Regions from separate parts of the Shewanella sp. 433 genome, predicted to be linked through region 2. Evidence: riboswitches for the same ligand, from Rfam matches in the RefSeq annotation. Region 2 holds a riboswitch; the other holds the start of a gene.
What was found. Region 2 has a riboswitch for cobalamin ahead of AC5YB1_RS05050 (ABC transporter ATP-binding protein). Riboswitches for the same ligand answer to the same signal wherever they lie in the genome.
Positions count from the first base shown of each region.

Region 1: linked by a shared signal. The riboswitch ahead of AC5YB1_RS05880 (TonB-dependent receptor) and the one ahead of AC5YB1_RS05050 (ABC transporter ATP-binding protein) in region 2 are both predicted to bind cobalamin.

Region 1 covers NZ_CM181703.1:1,307,469-1,312,092, reverse strand. The annotation lists gene AC5YB1_RS05880 (TonB-dependent receptor) at 97-2,070, opposite strand; cobalamin riboswitch at 2,171-2,387, opposite strand; gene AC5YB1_RS05875 (cation:dicarboxylate symporter family transporter) at 2,740-4,624, shown strand, end outside.
Region 2 covers NZ_CM181703.1:1,123,397-1,128,020, forward strand. The annotation lists gene metH (methionine synthase) at 1-1,325, opposite strand, end outside; gene AC5YB1_RS05045 (histidine phosphatase family protein) at 1,654-2,259, shown strand; cobalamin riboswitch at 2,413-2,583, shown strand; gene AC5YB1_RS05050 (ABC transporter ATP-binding protein) at 2,737-3,531, shown strand; gene AC5YB1_RS05055 (FecCD family ABC transporter permease) at 3,531-4,595, shown strand.

The DNA of each region.
Region 1 (4,624 bases), 180 kb from region 2:
TACACTTACGATAAAATTGCGGCCATAAAAAAGCCAATCAGCAAACCTGATTGGCTTTATCTTACTTTAAGTCACTTGGCGTGCACGCATTACCGCTTAAAAGCGGTAGCTCGCGGTTAAACGCAGCGCGCGGCCAGTCCCCGAGTAATAACCGTTGCCCCATGCACTGTAATAACCTGCGCTAACATACTCTTCATCAAGTAGGTTATCGACTCGCAAGCTGGCTAACCATGCGCCGCGAGTATAGTTAAGCGCGACATTGGTGAGCAGGTAATCCGCTAGCTTAGGATCAACGTTGGCATTGTCGCCCTCAATAAAGCGCTCCCCCGTATACAGACCTTCAACAAACAGTTGCACATGTTCACTGATATCGTAACTGATATAGCCACGACCCGAATGCTTCGCCACCCAAGAGAGTGACTTACCCTCATTAACGCCATCGGTAAATTCGGCATCAATGTAGTTATATTCAAGCCCCAGCAGCACCTGCTGCATGACTTGCCAATCCCAATCTAAACTGACGCCATAACGACGTGATGCATCGGCGTTCACGTTAGCACCAGGGAAACTGCCACCAGTTGGAGTATCGGCGCTAGGGTCGAACACTATTTCATCTTCTAGTTCGAGACGATAGGCACTCACTCGCAGTGTTTGCTGCGCTAGCGTCCAGTCCCACCCCGCTTCATAAGAGCGGCCAGTTTGCGGCTTGAGCCCCTTCACATTGGCCGGGGTATAAGCTTGCTCATCAACCTTGGCAAAGCGGAAATTATCGTCGGCGCGCAGGTAAAAACGCTGAGCGTTGGTAGGACGATAGTTAATCCCAAGTTCAAATGCGTGGGCATCTTGATCCAACTCAATGCCGTTAGCGTAGGCGCTGGGATCGCGCAGATCGTCGGTCACCTCGGCATAACGCCCCCCCACAATGTAACTGACACTTTGAGTCAGTGGCACAGTGGCTTGCACATAGGCACTGATCTGCTTTTGCACGTTTTCACGGCCACTACTAAACACCGACTCACCACGGCTTAAATCGAGCCCGCTCACTAAGGTTAACGGCCCGTTGCCAGTGGTAAAGTTAGCAATCGCCTTAGGGTTAAACTCTAGTAATGAGCGCGTATCACGGCGGTTGCTGCCCCAGCTATTGAGGCCAGTGATTAAGGTGTCGGCATAATTAATATCCGCCCCAAGCTCCCACTGCTGATTGAGTTGACGCTGGTAGCCCGAACGCAGCGCCGTGGTCATCTCATGCAGATAACTGTCATAGGCCCCTGGGGCGCTGGCATTTGATTGGCGTGGGTCTTGTTCAATCTGCTCAAGGGTTAATGCACCAGCCAATTCTCGACGGTTGTCATAGTAACTGCTTTCGGCAAAAAAGTGCTGCGCATCGTCTTGATACTGCAAGCGCCCTAATAACGATGAGGTTTCATTCGCGTTATGGTCGCGATAGTTATCCCCTTGGTTATAACTGGCCGCACCATAAAAACGCCAATTAGCGTTTATCGCCCCTGACACATCAAGGTTACCTTTATAGGTATCAAAACTGCCCCAAGAAAGCTGCACGCTGCCACCACTGCCCTGTGGCGCCTTGGTGATGATGTTAATCACACCACCCACCGCCTGATCGCCATATAACACCCCCGCACTCCCGGACATGATCTCGATGCGCTCAACTTGATTAAGGGCAATAGCGCTGATGCTTGGGGCGGCAATATCAATATTGTTCAATCGACGTCCATCAATCAAAATCAAGGTATTACTCGCCGCTTGGCTAGCACTAAAGCCCCGCAGTGCAAATACGGCTCCGGTGTTTGAATCAGAAATCTGTATACCACTTTGACCGCGTAACACTTCGGTTAAACTCGTTGCGCCACTCATCTCAATCGCCGCGGCATCAATCACATTGACGTTAGCGGCAATATTGAGAGGGGTACTGACATTGCGACCAATAACGGTAATGGTCTCACCGATATTGATTTGCGCAGAGGGGTCATTTTGCGCCGTCACTGAAAACGCAGAAAAACTAAATAAACCGCCAATTAACAGGGCGATAGCTGTAGGTTGTGTACCCATTTACCTTTAACTCCTAAAAGGGAAACGGGGCAAGAGGTCACGACTTCACGCCGCCGGATAGACGATATGAGGTCGCATTTCGAGATCTGCCCGCCGAAATCTCAAAATCACCTTAAGGGCCGGTCTCCGGACTGAGGATAGGTATAAACCCAAACTGCGGTTGATACGACAAGACTGAGTTTTTTTAACGCTTAGTTATAGCAAGCGCACCCAGCTTTCACCTTTCACCGTTGCGGGGGCAGTGCCAGATTTTCACAGGCTTCCCGATTATCCCATTGCGACTGACGCAACTGGGCACCACAAAAGATTGACTCGAATTTGGTTACCTATAACGGCAATGCACAACTGTTATTCCATACAAAGTGGCATCGCCGTCAAGACCGCGGGCATTATAGACGTCTAAACGGATAAAAGTCTAACAAAGCATGTTAAGTCAGTGTCATACAAATCACCGCTCACATCTGCATACACAGTAAGTCGTTTCGCCATTGACGTTAGTAATGATAATTTTTAACACAAATAAATCACCATACTGACAATAATCACTGTTAACCCTTTATCCTCCCTTGCTACAGACCCTATAATAAACAACCAGTAAGCGATTATTTACCCACCAGTCATTGTCGTCATCTAGCCGGGCGTTATCGACTACTCAAATGGAATCAACCTGTGCTAACAAAACTGCGCGCGATGCAAAGCTCCACCCAGATGATAGTGGCCATGTTTATAGGCTTTGGCGTGGGCTTGTTTTTTGGCGAGTCGGTCGGCTGGCTCAGTAATATTGGCACCAGCGTCATTCTGTTAATGCAGATGACGGTGCTGCCCTTTATTTTGGTTTCTCTCATTGGCGGTATCGGCAAACTGAAGCGCACCACCGCCAGTTTAATTTTTAGCCGCGCTGGCGTCATCATGTTACTGCTGTGGCTTATGGGCTTAGTGCTGGTGGCCCTCATGCCGCTGTCATTTCCTTTTGTTGAAACGGCCTCTTTTTTCAGCACCAGCATTGTCGAGCCCACGACTCCTATCGATTACTTTAAGCTGTATATTCCGGCTAACCCGTTTGAGTCGATGGCGGCGGGCTATGTGCCTGCTATGGTGGTATTCAGTATCGCCATGGGGCTGGCGCTCATTGGCATGGAGGGCGAAAACAAACAGCTTATCATCACCTTTATGCATACCTGTAGCGAGATATTCTCTAAGATCACTCAGGCGCTGGTACGGGTCTTGCCGATAGGGATTTTTGCCATGTCGGCCTCGGCGGCGGGCACGATGGGAGTCGATGAATTTGCCAGTATGCAGGTGTATCTCATCAGCTATTTTGTGCTTTGTTTACTGCTCACTTTCTGGCTGTTGCCGTGGATCATCGCCTCACTCACCCCAGTGACCTATGCCCAAGCGCTGCGCATCGCAAAATCGAGCGTGGTCACCGCATTCGCGACCGGCAATATTTTTATCGTGATCCCTGTGATTGTCGACGAATGTAAGCAGATCATGCGCGAACATGAAAGCCTCAGCGATGACGCCGAAACCCTGATTGAAATTTTGGTGCCCATCGCCTTTACCTTTCCCAATATCGGTAAACTGACGGTCATTTTGTTTGTGCTGTTTGCCGGCTGGTTTAACGGCACTCCGGTGGACATTAGCGAGCTTCCGTCATTGTCGATTAGCGGTCTGCTCTCTTTGTTCGGTAGCGTCTATGTCGCTATTCCTTTTATGTTGGACTTACTGCATCTGCCGCAAGATCTGTTTCAACTGTTTGTGATGTCAGGCTTTATTACCGGAAAATTTAACTCTATAGCCGCCGTTATGTACCTATTTGCCTTAACACTACTCACGGTATCCCTGTTTGAGCGGCGTTTAAGACTGCGCCCACCACAACTGCTGAAATTATGTATTGGCGTCGTCGTAGGAGTCGCCTTGACCTTAGTGGTGAGCCGAGTGGGTATGGGCATGTTGATCCACAGCCCTGATGTCACCAGCGGCGTAATTGCCAATATGCAGGTGGCCGATAAAGTGCCGACTATCGTTAAAAAACAGTTCCCAGTCCTCGGCAAAACGCCAAGCGCCCCAATCGCCAATGTGCAAACCATCCGTCAACGCGGAGTATTAAAGGTGGGTTACATCCCCAGCAATGTGCCTTTTAGCTACTATAATAATGCCGCCCAATTAGTGGGATTTGATAGCGCAATGGCCAGTAAACTCGCCGAAGACTTAGGGGTAAAAGTGGAGTTTATTCCTTTTCATAAAGATCACTTGGCCGAGTCACTCAAGGCGGGATTTTTCGATATTGCCATGTCAGGCTTAGCCATGGATATCAACCAAATGGATCAGCTGAGTTATGTTGACCCTGTGCTCAAATTAAATTTAGCTATCGCCACCAAAGACCATAAGGTCAACAGTTTTAAACGCAAACAATCGATTTTAACGCTGCAAAATACCACCATCGCCTATGTAGAGCACAGTGACATTATCGAAGAAGCCAAGGCCAACTACCCCAACCTCACCTTTGTTAAAATCGACGGTTATAAAACCTTTTTTAGGCAGAAGTCCGATA
Region 2 (4,624 bases):
TCGATCATAATCGGCACCCGGCTGATATCGGGCTCAGAGGCGATAAGGTTAAGGAATTTCTGCATCACCTCGACGCCGTCGAGCATGCCTTCATCCATGTTGATGTCGATGATCTGGGCGCCGTTTTCTACCTGCTCACGTGCGACGCTGAGGGCGGTTTCATATTCGCCATTTTTGATCAGCCGTAAAAAGGCAGCCGAGCCGGTGACATTGGTGCGCTCGCCCACGTTCACAAACAGCGAGTTGGCATCTATGGTCAGTGGCTCAAGCCCCGACAAGCGGCAAGCCACTGGGATGTCGGGCAGCGCCCGCGGCGCATGGGAGATAACCGCCTCGCGAATGGCGCTAATATGGGCCGGTGTACTACCACAGCAGCCGCCAATAATGTTTAAAAAGCCCTCTTGTGCCCACTCACCGATAACGCTTGCCATCTCTTCGGGGCTTTCATCATAGCCACCAAACTCATTAGGCAGCCCCGCATTGGGGTGCGCCGACACATAACATTCGGCAATTTTTGACAACTCTTGCACGTAGGGGCGCAGCTCTTGCGGGCCAAGGGCGCAGTTAAGGCCAATCGACAGTGGCTTAACGTGGCGCAGCGAGTTGTAAAAGGCTTCGGTGGTTTGCCCTGTGAGGGTGCGGCCCGAGGCATCGGTGATGGTGCCTGAGATCATGATGGGCACTCGCAGCTCAAGCTGTTCAAATACCGTTTCTATAGCAAACAACGCGGCTTTGGCGTTGAGGGTATCGAAGATGGTTTCCACCATGATGATATCGGCGCCGCCTTTAAGCAGCGCCTCAATCGACTCAATATAGGCATCGACCAGCTCATCGAAGCTGACATTACGGTAACCGGGATCGTTAACATCTGGGCTAATCGAGCAGGTGCGGTTGGTGGGGCCAAGTACCCCGGCAACATAACACGCGCGCCCCGTTTCAGCGCTGACTTCATCGGCCGCGGCGCGGGCAAGACGCGCGCCTTCAAGGTTAATTTCAACAGACAGATCTTGCATCTCGTAGTCGGCCATGGCGATACGAGTGGCGTTAAAGGTATTGGTCTCGATGATATCGGCGCCAGCGAGTAGGTACTGTTTATGGATATCTTTGATAATGGCTGGCTGAGTCAGAACCAGCAGATCGTTATTACCTTTGACATCGCAGGGCCAGTCTTTAAAACGCTCGCCGCGAAAGGCGGCTTCCTCAAGCTTATGATCTTGGATCATGGTGCCCATGGCACCGTCGAGGATTAAAATACGTGATTCGAGCTGCTCGCGGATCTGCGCTGTTATCTGTCTTATTGGGGTAACAGGGGGTCGGGTCGCCATAAAATTCTACCTATATCCTACTCGATGCATGTTCACGACTGCCGATGCAGTGCGACGAGGGTGTGATCACCCTGCTATTATTTTTAGATGTATAAACGTATAGACGTCTATAGTAATTGCTATAGTAAGCGACTTATTAGGCTTAGGGCAAGTCAAAAGAGTATCAGTTTTCCCCCTCGTTAGCCCAGTGGCTTATAGGCTGCCGCTTAGCCTGTGGGTGATGTTTATTTTGGCACAATGGCAGCCCGCGGGGCAGTGTGAACCATATTGCATTGTCGCCTTGTCTCGGCGTATGCTGCCACGGCATGACAAATATCAAGGTAAGCCAATGACACAAACGATTTTTTATTTAATGCGCCATGGTCAGTGCGAGGGCGGCAATGTGTTGCGAGGCCGAAGCGACCTACCTTTGAGTGAGCTGGGATTTGCCCAGATGCAACTGGCCTGTGCGACTAAATTACCCGAGACGATAGATGCGCTGGTGACCTCTCCCCTAAGCCGCTGCCAAGGGTTTGCCGAGTATTACGCTAAAAAAAAGCAGTTACCTTGCCATGTCGAGGCGGGTTTGATGGAGATTGACTTTGGCGACTGGGACGGTGAGATGATTGATACCTTGTTCGCTGAGCATAGCGAGGCGCTTAACGCCTACTGGCAAGATCCCTGGCGCGCACCATTGCCAGGCAGTGAGCCGCTAGATGCCTTTGAGCAGCGTATTGAGACCTGTATCGAGCAAGTGTTACATAGGCACAGTGGCAATACCCTGCTGCTTATTACCCATGGTGGGGTTATCCGCCATTTGATGGGGTTGGCGCTGGGGATCCGCGGCGAAGTCGGCTTCTATACCCAGTTAAGTCTCGATTATGCCAGTGTGGTTAAGTTAAGCCACTTGGTCGATAACGATGGTAAAGGCTATTGGCGCTTGCATTGGAGTTAATGGTTAAGCTCAATGTTGGGGCGTTAGTTACCAGCGTTTGTCGTTAACCAGCGCGGCAAATACAAAAGGTGGTTTGCCTCCTAGGGGAAATACCGCATAATAGCCAACAATTTTAGGTGTCTAGCATACAGATGACGCCGAGCGTAAGGTGTTGAGCAGCGACTCACTTAACGTGGGTCGAGTAACTCAAACTTAATAGGGAATTGGGGAGTGACCTAAGGTCATCAGCCCAAACTGTACCCGCAACTGTGAGTGTGTTGAGTAAGGCAATTGGCCTTGTCTGCAACCACAAGTCAGGATACCTGCCTTATGCTATAGCCTAATGACTCAAGCGGGTGACTTGAGGGAGCTAAAGATGAACAATCGACTTGGGGCGCTAGCCCCGCTTGACAGCGGCAGGTCGACACCTACGCGGTCGCAACACATTTTACCCTATTGCTTTGCGGCTTGGATGGTGAGCCTGTGACGTCAATCCCTATGGCGTTATCTGCCCAACACCTTAGTTGGCGCGTGGGCGAGCGCGCCATTTTGGCTGATGTCAGTGTCGAACTGCCCCAAGGTCAAATGCTGGGGATCATCGGCCCTAATGGCGCCGGCAAATCCACCTTACTGCGCTGTCTATATCGTTATTTGACCCCAAGCCAAGGCGATATCACCTTATTTGGCCGAGCGGTGGGCGACTTTTCGGCGCGATCCTTTGCCCAGCAAGTGGCGGTGGTGCTGCAAGACACGCCGCACCATTTTGACATGACCACGGCGCAGCTGGTGGCGCTAGGGTTGACGCCCCATAAGGGGGCGTTTTCGCTCACCAGCGACCAAGACAAGCACGATGTGCGCCGCGCCTTAGCCACAGTAGGTTTAACCGCGTTGGCCGACCAAGGGTATGAGCAACTCTCTGGCGGCGAGAAACAACGGGCGTTGATCGCCCGCGCCATAGTGCAAAAGCCCAAGCTGCTGATCCTCGATGAGCCCACTAATCATTTAGATATCCGTTATCAAATACAGATCTTAGAGCTACTGCGTAGCTTAGAGATGACGGTGGTTATCTCGATCCATGACCTTAATTTAGCCAGCGCCCTGTGTGACCAATTGCTGCTGCTCGACCAAGGCCACGCAGTTGCCCAAGGCCGCCCCAATGAGGTGTTGACCGAGCAGCGTATTGCAGAGGTCTTTGAGGTGTGCTGCCAAGTGAGCCCGCACCCACAACACGGTAATCCGCAAATTAATTACTTTTATGGCTACCATAATGTCACCCAAGGGGAGACGCCATGATGCGCTCGCCCGGATTATCGGCCAGCGAGCGCCTTTGGCGCGGCCTGCTATTGGTCACAGGGTTTGGGGTATTAAGCCTAATGACGCCGCTGTTAGCCGCCAGTTTTGGTGCGGCGCACATCGACTTTAACCAAGTGGTCGATGTGGTGCTGGCCACCCTTGGCGGTGAGCGTCCAAGCAGCGTCACCGCCCGCATTGTGATGGAGCTGCGGATGCCGCGCATCGTGCTGGCGTTTATCGCCGGTTTTGGTTTAGCCATCGCCGGCGCCGTGCTGCAAACTGTGACCCGCAATCCACTGGCCGACCCTTATCTGTTTGGCATCTCTTCTGGCGCCTCCTTTGGTGCCGTAGTGGTGCTTACCCTGTTTGGCGGTGCGGGCGCGCTATCGAACGCCTTATCCATATCATGGCTTGGCAGCGTCAGCCTGCCGATGGGCGCCTTTATTGGCGCCAGTCTCTCTGTGCTAATGGTATTGGCCTTGTGCGGCCGCGCCATGAGCACTCAAATCGAGCGCATGCTGCTTTCTGGGGTGGCGATCTCCTTTATGTTTGGTGCGCTTACCAGTTTATTACTCTATTTTTCGGGCCCTCAGGCGGCCGCCTCTGTGCTGTTTTGGAGTTTGGGCAGTTTTGCCAAGGCCAGTTGGTCTGGCTTGGGGCTGCCCTTGTTGGTGGTGGCAGGCGCAACTGTGATCATATTGCTGTTTAAACGCCAGATAGTTGCCATGAAAGCCGGTGATGAAACCGCCCACACTTTAGGGATCGATGTGCAGCGCCTGCGCCTAGCCATGTTGCTTTTGTGCTCGTTAATCACAGCCGTGCTGGTGGCTAACTGTGGCGGAATCGGCTTTGTGGGTTTGATGATCCCGCATATGGTGCGCCTGTTGCTGCCTGGTCGCTTCGCCTTGTTGACCACAGGGTTGGTGGGTGGGCTGTTTATGATCTGGGTCGATGTATTAGCCCGTTGCTTGCTGAGTTACCAAGAGCTGCCTATCGGCATTATTACCGCGGTGATCGGCAGTGTGTTTTTCTTGTTTATTTTAGGCAGCAAGCGCCGTGGCTAAAGGCGAGGCCAGCTGCAGACCCGTTAAGG